Regions from separate parts of the Pseudoclavibacter sp. RFBJ3 genome, predicted to be linked through region 1. Evidence: predicted binding sites of a transcription regulator. Region 1 holds the regulator's gene; each other region holds the start of a gene.
The links. The regulator HspR, encoded in region 1, represses chaperone genes until heat shock. The targets are predictions, from matches to a motif close to AAGTTGAGTCNNNNNGACTCAACTT.
Positions count from the first base shown of each region.

Region 1 (3,270 bases):
CGAGCGACACGATCGCTGACGTCGTCGAACGCGGCTACACCATCGGCGAGCGCGTCGTCCGCGTCGCGAAGGCAGCCGTCTTCGTACCCGCTTCATAAGCACCGCGATCGGCGCATCCGCCCGATCGAACACGGGAGGGGGCACCGCAGCTGCGGGCCCCCTCTTGTCTTCATCCGGAAGACACGTGCTCATCCCTAGGAACAGAAGGACCATATGGCCAGTCAGGATTGGTTTGACAAGGACTTCTACGCGGTGCTCGGCGTATCGAAGGACGTAGACGAAAAAGACCTCAAGAAGCAGTACCGGAAGCTCGCGCGTCAGTATCACCCTGACTCGCACCCGGGCGACACTGCCGCAGAGGCGAAGTTCAAGGAGATCTCCGAGGCCTACTCGGTCATCTCCGACCCAGAGCACCGCGCCGAGTACGACCAGATGCGCGCCATGGGCTCGGGTGCCCGCTTCCAGCAGGGGCCAGGCGGTCCAGGTGGCGCGGGATTCGAGGACGTGTTCGGCGGCATGTTCAACGGTGGCGGCGGACGCCGCGGCGCGTCGAACGCCGACTTCGAGGATCTCCTCGGTTCCATGTTCGGCGGCGGGGGCGGCGGCTTCGGGGCAGGCAGCTTCGGCGGCGGCGCCGGTGGGCCCGCCGGGTTCCAGACCGGACCGCAGAAGGGTCGCGACCAGAGCGCATCCACGACGCTCAGCTTCATGACCGCGATCCACGGCGACACGGTCGAGCTGCAGGGGCAGGATGGGCGGGTCGTGAAGGTCCGCGTTCCCGCCGGCGTCGAGGACGGGCAGAAGATCCGCCTCCGCGGCAAGGGCGGGCAGAGCCCGAACGGCGGCGAAGCCGGAGACCTCATCCTCACGGTCGCCGTGCGACCCGACCCCGTCTTCACGCGCTCGGGCCTCAACCTGGAGGTGACCGTGCCGGTCTCCTTTGCTGAGGCAGTCCTCGGCGCCACCATCGAGGTGCCGACCGTCGACGGCAAGACCGTGCGCGTCAAGGTCGCGCCGGGGACGCCGAACGGGAAGACGCTCCGCGTGAAGGGCAGAGGCATCGAGTCGAAGAAGGGCAAGGGCGACCTGCTCGTGCACCTCGAAGTGGCCGTGCCGAATCACCTGTCGAGCGCGCAGGAGAAGGCGCTCGCCGACTTCGTCGCCGCATCCGGAGACGAGAGCCCCCGCGAGGACCTGCTGCGTCTCGCGCGCCAAGGCAGGTAGGGGACGCCCATGGCATTCCCCTCCGACCTCGACGAGGACGCCCCGATCTTCGCGATCGCCATGGCGGCGGAGCTCGCGAACATGCACCCGCAGACGCTTCGCCAGTACGACCGGATGGGCCTCGTCACGCCTCGGCGCACGGCCGGGCGCGTGCGGCGGTATTCGCTTCGCGACGTCGCGCAGCTGCGTGAGATCGCGGTGCTGTCGAACGAGGGCGTGAGCCTCGAGGGCATCGCCCGCGTGCTCGAGCTGCAGCGCGAGGTGCTGGGACTGCGCCGCCGCGTCCGGGCGCTCGAGGCGGAACTCGCCGACGAGCGCCTCACGAGGCTCGGTGGTCGCATCTTCGCGGCCGGGGAGCGCGGCGATGTCGTGCCCCTCGCCCACGGTCGCCGCACGGCCCGCCGCACCGAGGTCGTCGTGTGGCGGCCGGCGCGCATCCACGATGCCGAGGACGAAGCCGACGCCGACGCCGACGAGCGGCGCCCGAAGCGCACCCGCGCGAAAGCCTCGGCACCGCGTACGCGCGCTTCCCGCGCCAAGCGCCCGCCGGAGGCCTAACCCCGCGCCGCCCGCGCCCGGGCTCCCGCTGCGCCTGCGCCCGCGCCCGGGCTCCCGCTGCGCCTGCGCCCGCGCCCGGGCTCCCGCTGCGCCTGCGCCTGCGCCCGCGCCCGCCGTGCCCGTGCCCGCGCTCGCTTCGCGCCCGCCGCCTCCCGCTACCCGCATCTCGCGCGCCGAAAAGGTCAGTTTGGCCCCATCCTGAGGCCCAGGATGGGGCCAAACTGACCTTTTTCGGCGTTCGCGCCGCTTCGTGCGCCGCACGCGCCGCTCCCGAGCCGCGCTGGCTTCCGCGCCGCGCGCGCCGGCCGCTTCGCGACCGCCGCCTTCCGCGCCGCCTCCCGCTACCCGCGTCTCGAGCGCCGAAGAGGTCAGTTTCGCCCCATCCTGAGGCCCAGGATGGGGCGAAACTGACCTCTTCGCGTCGGGGTGGGTGCGCGGGGTGCGGGGCGCGGGCGCGGGTGTGGGGGCGGGGAGCGCGGGGTTAGCGGGCCCCGTTGCCGCCGTCGACGCGCCACTGCGCGCCGGTCACGAACGACGCCTCGTCGGAGCCCAGGAACACGACGACTCGAGCGATATCCAGCGGCTCGGCGTAGCGGCCCATCGGGATAGCGGCCTGGAACCCGGCCTTCGCGGCCTCCGTGTCGCCGCCGCCGAAGCCCTCCTCCAGCCGCCGAACCATCTGCGTGTTCACGCCGGACGGGTGGATGCTGTTGACTCGTACCCCGGTCGGGGCGACCTCGAGCGCGGCGGACTTCGTGAAGCCGACCACGGCGTGCTTCGACGCGACGTAGGCGGAGACGCCGGGCGCCCCGTCGAGGCCCGCCTCCGAGGACGTATTGATGATGCTGCCGCTGCCGCGCTCGGTCATGACCTTGAGGACATGCTTCATGCCGAGGAAGACGCCGCGCACGTTGACGGCGAAGACCTTCTCGTAGTTGTCGACGCTCGCTTCCGTGAGCGGGCCGACGGCGCCTTCGATGCCCGCGTTGTTGAAGAACACGTCGATCGTCCCGAACGCCTCGACGGTCTCGGCGACGTAGCGCTCGACGTCGGCCTCGTCGGTGACATCCGCGGCGATCGCGATGACCTCGCCGTGCGCCGAGAGGCGTTCGCGCGCGGCCTCGAGGGGCTCCGGGAAGAGGTCGACCAGGGCCACGCGTGCGCCCAGCTTGAGGAACTCCTCAGCTGTCGCCGCGCCGATGCCGCCCGCGCCGCCGGTGATGACCACTGAGCGTCCGGTGAAATCTGTCATGTCGCAACTCCTTTGTCGTCTGGTTGTCCGCGTGACGTCGCTCGCCCGCGGCAGTCGTCGACCGCCGGAGCTGTATCTCCGACGGCGCCGCCAGGTTAGGTGCCACGCATGCGCATCCACTGTGTACCGACACAGCGAATGCGCCGAAAGCATGCGCCCCGCCCCGCCCCGCCCCCCGAGCAGGGTCACGGCCACCGCAGAGTTGTGGCGTGACGTCGTGGCGACGTCGCGCAGCA
Region 1 covers NZ_PSXZ01000015.1:54,063-57,332, reverse strand. Annotated here, with positions in the region: gene C5E07_RS14030 (nucleotide exchange factor GrpE) at 1-98, shown strand, start outside; gene C5E07_RS14025 (DnaJ C-terminal domain-containing protein) at 214-1,224, shown strand; gene C5E07_RS14020 (heat shock protein transcriptional repressor HspR) at 1,234-1,782, shown strand; gene C5E07_RS14015 (SDR family NAD(P)-dependent oxidoreductase) at 2,264-3,034, opposite strand.

Region 2 (3,270 bases), 290 kb from region 1:
CTCGTCGAGCGCACGGGACTCGTGCCCGTCGCCTCGTTCACGATCACGAAGCTGCGCTGGCTGCGGGATGCGGAACCCGAGAACGCGGCGCGCGTCGCGGCCGTCGCACTCCCCCACGACTGGCTCACGTGGCGCCTCCTCGGCTACGGCCCAGCAGGCGAGAGCCCCCTCGGCCCGGACCTGACGAAGCTCACGACCGACCGCTCCGACGCGTCGGGGACCGGCTACTGGTCGCCGTTCACGCTCGACTACGACCGCGAGCTGCTCATCGCGGCGCTCGGCCACGACGCCGTCCTGCCCCGTGTGCTCGGACCGGACGAGGTCGCTGGGAAGACACCGGCCGGCGCACTCGTCGCCGCGGGCGCCGGCGACAACGCTGGTGCGGCGCTCGGTCTCAACGCGCGCGCGGGCGACGTCGTCGTCTCGATCGGCACCTCAGGCACCGTCTTCTCCGTCGCCGACCGGCCGGTGGTCGACCCCCGCGGTGGGCTGGCCGGGTTCGCGGACGCGACGGGAGCGTTCCTTCCCCTGTCCGCGACGCTCAACGCCGCTCGCGTCATCGACACGACCGCCGAGGTCCTCGGCGTCGACCACGAGGAGTTCGGTCGGCTCGCCGCATCGGCACCCTTGGGCTCTGGTGGTCTCGCGTTCGTGCCGTACCTCGACGGCGAGCGCACCCCCGACCTGCCGGATGCGACCGCGTCGCTCCTCGGCATGACCCGCGGCTCGTTCACCCGCGAGAACCTCGCCAGGGCCGCAGTCGAGGGCATGCTCGGCAGCCTCGCGCAGGCACTCGACGCCCACCGTGCGCTCGGTGTCGAGGCGAAGCGAGTCATGCTCATCGGCGGCGCAGCACTGAGCGAGGGCGTCCGCGCCGTCGCTCCGACGCTCTTCGATGTGCCTGTCGAGATCCCGGCACCCGGTGAGTACGTCGCCGACGGCGCGGCCCGCCAGGCCGCCTGGGTGGCGACCGGGACACGTCCGGACTGGCCCGTCGAGACGATCGCTCACCTCGAGCCCGCCCCCGACGCGGCACTCCGCAGCCGCTACGCCGCGGCCGCGAGGCTCGCCCGCGAGACCGAAGAGGCAGGAACGGGACTCCACGCCGCCTGACGCGAACGAAGGTGCGAGCGCGAGTCGAGGACAAGCGCAGAGACGCACAGCCCCACAGACGCGGGGACACGCAGAGAGGGGCAGCGCCGGCCGGCGCTGCCCCTCTCTGCGTCACAGGGACCGCATCACGAAGCGGTGATCACCGGGCCGCTCAGGCCTGGATGGTCTCGACCTTCGTGCCGCTCTCGACCTCGATCTTGCGTGGCTTCGCGCGCTCGCTGACCGGCACGGTCACGGTCAGCACGCCGTGCTCGTAGCTCGCCGCGATGCGCTCGGTGTCGAGACCCTGGCCGAGCGTGAACTGGCGGAGGTAGCTGCCGCCGTTGCGCTCACGGACGAGCCACTTGGCGCCCTCGGCGTTGACGGTGCTGCGCTCGGCGCGGATCGTCAGCTGCTGGCCGTCGAGGTCGACGTCGATCGAGCTCGGGTCGATGCCGGGCAGGTCGGCGGTGAGGATGTAGTGGTCGGCCTCGCGGTAGAGGTCGATGGGCATCGAACGCGGGCTGTTCGGTGCTCCCTGGAAAAGGCGTTCCATCTCCTGGAACGGATCGAAGACGCGTGCCATGTCGTTTTCCCTTCCTTGTACGCACGCTCGTCAGCGCGAGACGGTGCGGTGAACTTGAGTCGACTGGTGTCAACTTCCTTGAGCAGAAAATTAGCACTCTGCCCCATCGAGTGCCAGAAAGTTTGCTGAAAACCCCGTCAGCCGTGGGCGAACGCCCCCCCGAAAAGGTCAGCGCACGTCGACGCCGGGCGCAGAGCTCAGTGGGAGCGGTGGTCTTGCACGGTCATACGGGGGCCGTGCTTCGGGCGCGGGTTGCCCGCGAGCTTGATGAGCCGCACGACCCGCTCGCGGTGTCCGCGCCACGGCTCGAGCAGCTCCCGCATGCCGTCGTCGTCGACGTCGCAGCCCGCGAGCGCCCACCCGACCATGTTGGGGATGTGGTAATCGCTGAAGCTCGGGGCGTCAGGGTCGCCATGCGAGCGCTGCACGGTCTCGTTGGCCGTCCACACGCCGACCCCCACGATCGAGCGAAGACGGCGGAGCGGCTCCTCCGACCCCGTCGGCAGGCCGCTCGTGCGCTCGAGTGCCGACGCGACCGTCGCCGAGCGGATCACCGTTCCGGACCGCGAGTAGTCGACGCCGGCCCGATGCCAGTCCCAGCTCGGGATGCGCCGCCACTGCTCCGGCGTGAGCGGCAGGCGCAGGTGCCGCGGCACGAGACCGGCCGGCCCTGGCGCCGCGTCGGCGTGGTCGCGGTGCAGGATGTCCCAAGCGCGATGCGCCTCGAGGCCCGTGATCTTCTGCTCAATGATCGCCGCGCTCAGCGCCTCGAACACCGCGCCCGACTTCGGGAGCCGCAGCCCCTCGTTCCGTCGCCGCACATCCGCCAGCTCCGGCAGGGCGTCGAGACGGAGCTCGCTCCAGTCGTCGTCGCGGCCCAGCAGCGTGGGAGCCTCGTCGACCGCGATCTCGGCGGCCGCACCCCACGACACGACCCGCACCCCCTCCCGGGCCTGGCGGAACACCGTGGTCGCGCCTCCCGCCAGCGTGTGGGACGTGCGCCACACGTCCCGCGACACCGGATGCACCCAGCACGTCGGATCTCGCCTGCCCCGCATGAGGGGAGACAGGGTCTGCTGCACATCGACCGGTGACACCGGCCGATAGAGCGACATGACCCGATCTGGCATGCGGCAAGGGTACGCAGACCCACGGACATTCGGCGTGAGCCCCTCACCTAAAATCGTCCTCATGGCTGTCCCCAAGATCGTGCTCTACTACGCCTTCGCGCCCCTCGCCGACCCGGAGGCGATCCGCCTCTGGCAGCGCGACCTCGCGGCGTCCCTGGGGCTGCGTGGGCGCATCCTGATCTCCAAGGACGGCATCAACGGCACCCTCGGCGGCGAGCTGAACGCGCTCAAGCGCTACGTGCGCACCACCCGGGAGTACGCGGCCTTCAAGGACGCCGACTACAAGTGGTCGGCGGGCACCGGCCTCGACGAGCAGGGACAGAGCCTCGACTTCCCACGCCTCAGCGTGAAGGTGCGCGATGAGATCGTCAGCTTCGGGGCGCCGGGCGAGCTCGAGGTCGACGAGCACGGCGTCAAGGGCGGCGGCACCCACCTCGCACCCGACGAGCTGCACGCACTCGT
Region 2 covers NZ_PSXZ01000015.1:346,088-349,357, reverse strand. Annotated here, with positions in the region: gene C5E07_RS15475 (xylulokinase) at 1-1,113, shown strand, start outside; gene C5E07_RS15470 (Hsp20/alpha crystallin family protein) at 1,265-1,678, opposite strand; gene C5E07_RS15465 (DNA-3-methyladenine glycosylase) at 1,876-2,808, opposite strand; gene C5E07_RS15460 (rhodanese-related sulfurtransferase) at 2,870-3,270, shown strand, end outside.
Region 2: the regulator HspR is predicted to act here: its motif matches at 1,730-1,754, upstream of C5E07_RS15470 (Hsp20/alpha crystallin family protein).

Region 3 (3,270 bases), on a different contig from region 1:
GCTCGACGCGATGCGAACATGTCTGTACGCTCGGATCCGTGGACGACATGCCGCCGTTCGGTCTCCTGCGTCGAGAGCGGATCCTCAACGAGCTGCGGCGGGCGGGGTCCGTCCGCGTCGCCGCGCTCGCGCGGCAGCTCGAGGTGTCCGAGCTCACGATCCGCCGCGACATCACGCACCTCTCCGATCGCGGTCTCCTGACCAGAGTCCACGGCGGCGCGACGCTGCGGAGTCGCCTCGACACCTCGGTGCCATCGGTCGCCGCACAGGCGACCGCGATTCGCTTCAGGGTCGGCATGGTCACCCCGTCGCTGAGCTACTACTGGCCCCAGGTGATCGTCGGCGCACGGGCCGCGGCCACTGACCTCGGCGTGCAGCTCGTGCTCAGGGGTGCCAGCTACTCCGTCGACGATCAGCGCAGGCAGATCTCCTCCCTCGTCGAATCGGGCGGCCTCCACGGCATCATCGCCGCACCGGAGACGGGCGGTGCAGACGGACGGGCGCTGCTGCACTGGCTGGAGTCCCTCCCGGTGCCCGTCGTGCTCGCCGAGCGCCACGCCTCCTCCGTCGCCACGCTCACGAGCCTCGAATGGGTCACCACGGACCACGTCTTCGGCGGCTCACTCGCTGCCGACCACCTCGCGGCGCTCGGGCACCGCCGGGTCGGCATCCTCACCTCGACCGGTTCCCCGACCTCCGCGCAGCTCAGGCAGGGCTGGAGCGGTGCCGTCACGGAGCTCGGCCTCGAATCGGTGGTCGACGTCGACGCGAACCTCGACGACATGGACGGGCAGTCGAGGGAGGCGTTCATCGCTCGAGTGCTCGAGGAGTGCCGCCGGGCATCGGCGACGGCCCTGCTCATCCACTCCGACCCTCAAGCGGTGCTCGTTCAGCAGTACGCCCGCGATCACGGCTGGTCGATCCCCGACGACCTTGCCGTCGTCGCCTACGACGACGAGGTGGCGCAGAACGCCGAGCCGCCCATCACGGCGCTGCGTCCTCCCAAGCAGCACATCGGGCGGCTGGCCGTCGAGACGATGGTGTCGCGCCTCGAGGAGGGTCCCCGTCGACCGGTGCAGCGCACGCGTGTCCTCCCCGTGCTGCACGCGCGGAGCTCGACCGCGGCGCGCTCCTGATCGTCAGCCGCGCATCCCCGTCGCGCGTTCGTGGTCGATGAGCGCCTGCCTGACGGCGATGTCGTCGGCGTGCCCCGCGAGCTTGCCGCTGGCGCGGACGATGCGGTGCACGGGCACGAAGAGGCCCACGAGGCAGGCGCCGCACGCGCTCGCGGCGGCGCGGGCGGCGCGTGGATGCCCGGCGATGGTCGCGACGTCGCCGTAGCTCGCGAGGGTGCCGGGTTCGACGAGCCTGGCGGCCCTCCACATGGCGCGGCGCAGCTCGGTGCCGTCCTGGTGGACGTCGATGGCGGGAAGGAGCGACGGGTCACCGTCATCGAAGGCTCGGACGGCGGCGAGTGCGGCGTCGGCGTCATCGAGCTCCTGCACCTCGAGGAGCTCGGATCGGCGGCCGAAGACCGCGTAGGCGAGCGAGTTCGGGCTCCCGAATCCTGAGGCGCGCACGGCCTCCGACGGCCCGGCCTTGACGATCGAGAATCGCTCGCCGAGCAGCTCGACGCTGCCGACGCGGAGTGTGTTGATGTCGAGCGGCGACTCTTCGGGTGCTTCTGGCATGACAGGAACTCTGCCACGTTAAGAGAAGTCCTGGTCAGAGGCGGTGTGGAGGCGTCGAGGTTGCGCTGGGAGTTGGCTGAGCCACCCAGCTTTGGGTGGTGCTATTCCGTCTCGGAATCTAAACTTGAGCCATACCGACTCAACTCTTGATCCACCGGGGTCGGAAGCAACTTTGACGAAGGAGCCCCATGGCAAACATGCAAGGCGCTCAGGCACCAGACGAAGAGGCCAAGAGCGCACTCGAACAGTACGGAATCAACCTCACCGACATCGCCCGCTCGGGCAAGCTCGACCCGGTCATCGGCCGCGACTCCGAGATCCGACGCGTCAGCCAGGTGCTGACCCGGCGCACCAAGAACAACCCAGTGCTCATCGGCGAACCCGGCGTCGGGAAGACCTCGGTCGTCGAGGGCCTCGCTCAGCGCATCGTCGCCGGCGACGTCGCCGAATCCCTCAAGGACAAGGAGCTCGTCAGCCTCGACATGTCGGCGCTCATCGCGGGCGCCAAGTACCGCGGCGACTTCGAGGAGCGGCTCAAGGCCGTCCTCAAGGAGATCACCGAATCCGACGGGCGCATCATCACGTTCATCGACGAGCTCCACACCCTCATGGGTGCTGGCGGCGGAGAGTCGAGCATCTCGGCAGCGAACATGCTGAAGCCCATGCTCGCTCGTGGCGAGCTGCGCCTCATCGGCGCGACGACACTCGACGAGTACCGCCAGTTCATCGAATCGGATGCGGCGCTCGAGCGACGCTTCCAGCAGGTGTTCGTCGGCGAGCCGAGCGTCGAGGACTCGATCGCGATCCTCCGCGGCCTGAAGGAGCGGTACGAAGCGCACCACAAGGTGTCGATCGCCGACCAGGCGCTCGTCGCCGCAGCCGCGCTCTCGAACCGCTACATCACGGGCCGGAAGCTGCCAGACAAGGCGATCGACCTCATCGACGAGGCGGCCTCGCGCCTGCGGATGGAGATCGACTCCTCGCCGGTGGAGGTCGACACCCTCCAGCGACAGGTCGACCGTCTCCGCCTCGAGGAGCTCGCGCTCAAGAAGGAGCACGACGACGCCTCGCGGCAGCGCCTCGCCACGCTCCGTGCCGACCTCGACACGAAGAACGCGCGCCTCGGCGAGCTGAAGGAGCGCTGGAGCATCGAGCGGGCATCCCTCAACCGCATCGGCGAGCTCCGCGAGGAGCTCGACAACATCCGCGTGCGCGCCGACCGTGCGCAGCGCGAGGGCAACCTCGAGCTCGCCTCCCGGCTGCTCTACGGGGAGCTCCCCGGCATCCAGAAGCAGCTGCACGAAGCTGAGGCCACGGAAGGCGGCGGGCCAAAGCTCGTCAACGACCACGTCACCGCCGAGGACATCGCGGGGGTAGTGGCCGCGTGGACCGGCATCCCCGTCGGCAGGCTGCTGCAGGGCGAGATGGAGAAGCTCCTCCACCTCGAGGCCGAACTCGGCAAGCGACTCGTCGGTCAGGAGAAGGCCGTGGCGACGGTCGCGGATGCGATCCGCCGCACGCGCGCGGGCATCGCAGACCCCGACCGCCCCACGGGCTCCTTCCTCTTCCTGGGCCCCAC
Region 3 covers NZ_PSXZ01000019.1:19,377-22,646, forward strand. Annotated here, with positions in the region: gene C5E07_RS17050 (substrate-binding domain-containing protein) at 48-1,136, shown strand; gene C5E07_RS17055 (methylated-DNA--[protein]-cysteine S-methyltransferase) at 1,140-1,691, opposite strand; gene C5E07_RS17060 (ATP-dependent Clp protease ATP-binding subunit) at 1,880-3,270, shown strand, end outside.
Region 3: the regulator HspR is predicted to act here: its motif matches at 1,813-1,837, upstream of C5E07_RS17060 (ATP-dependent Clp protease ATP-binding subunit).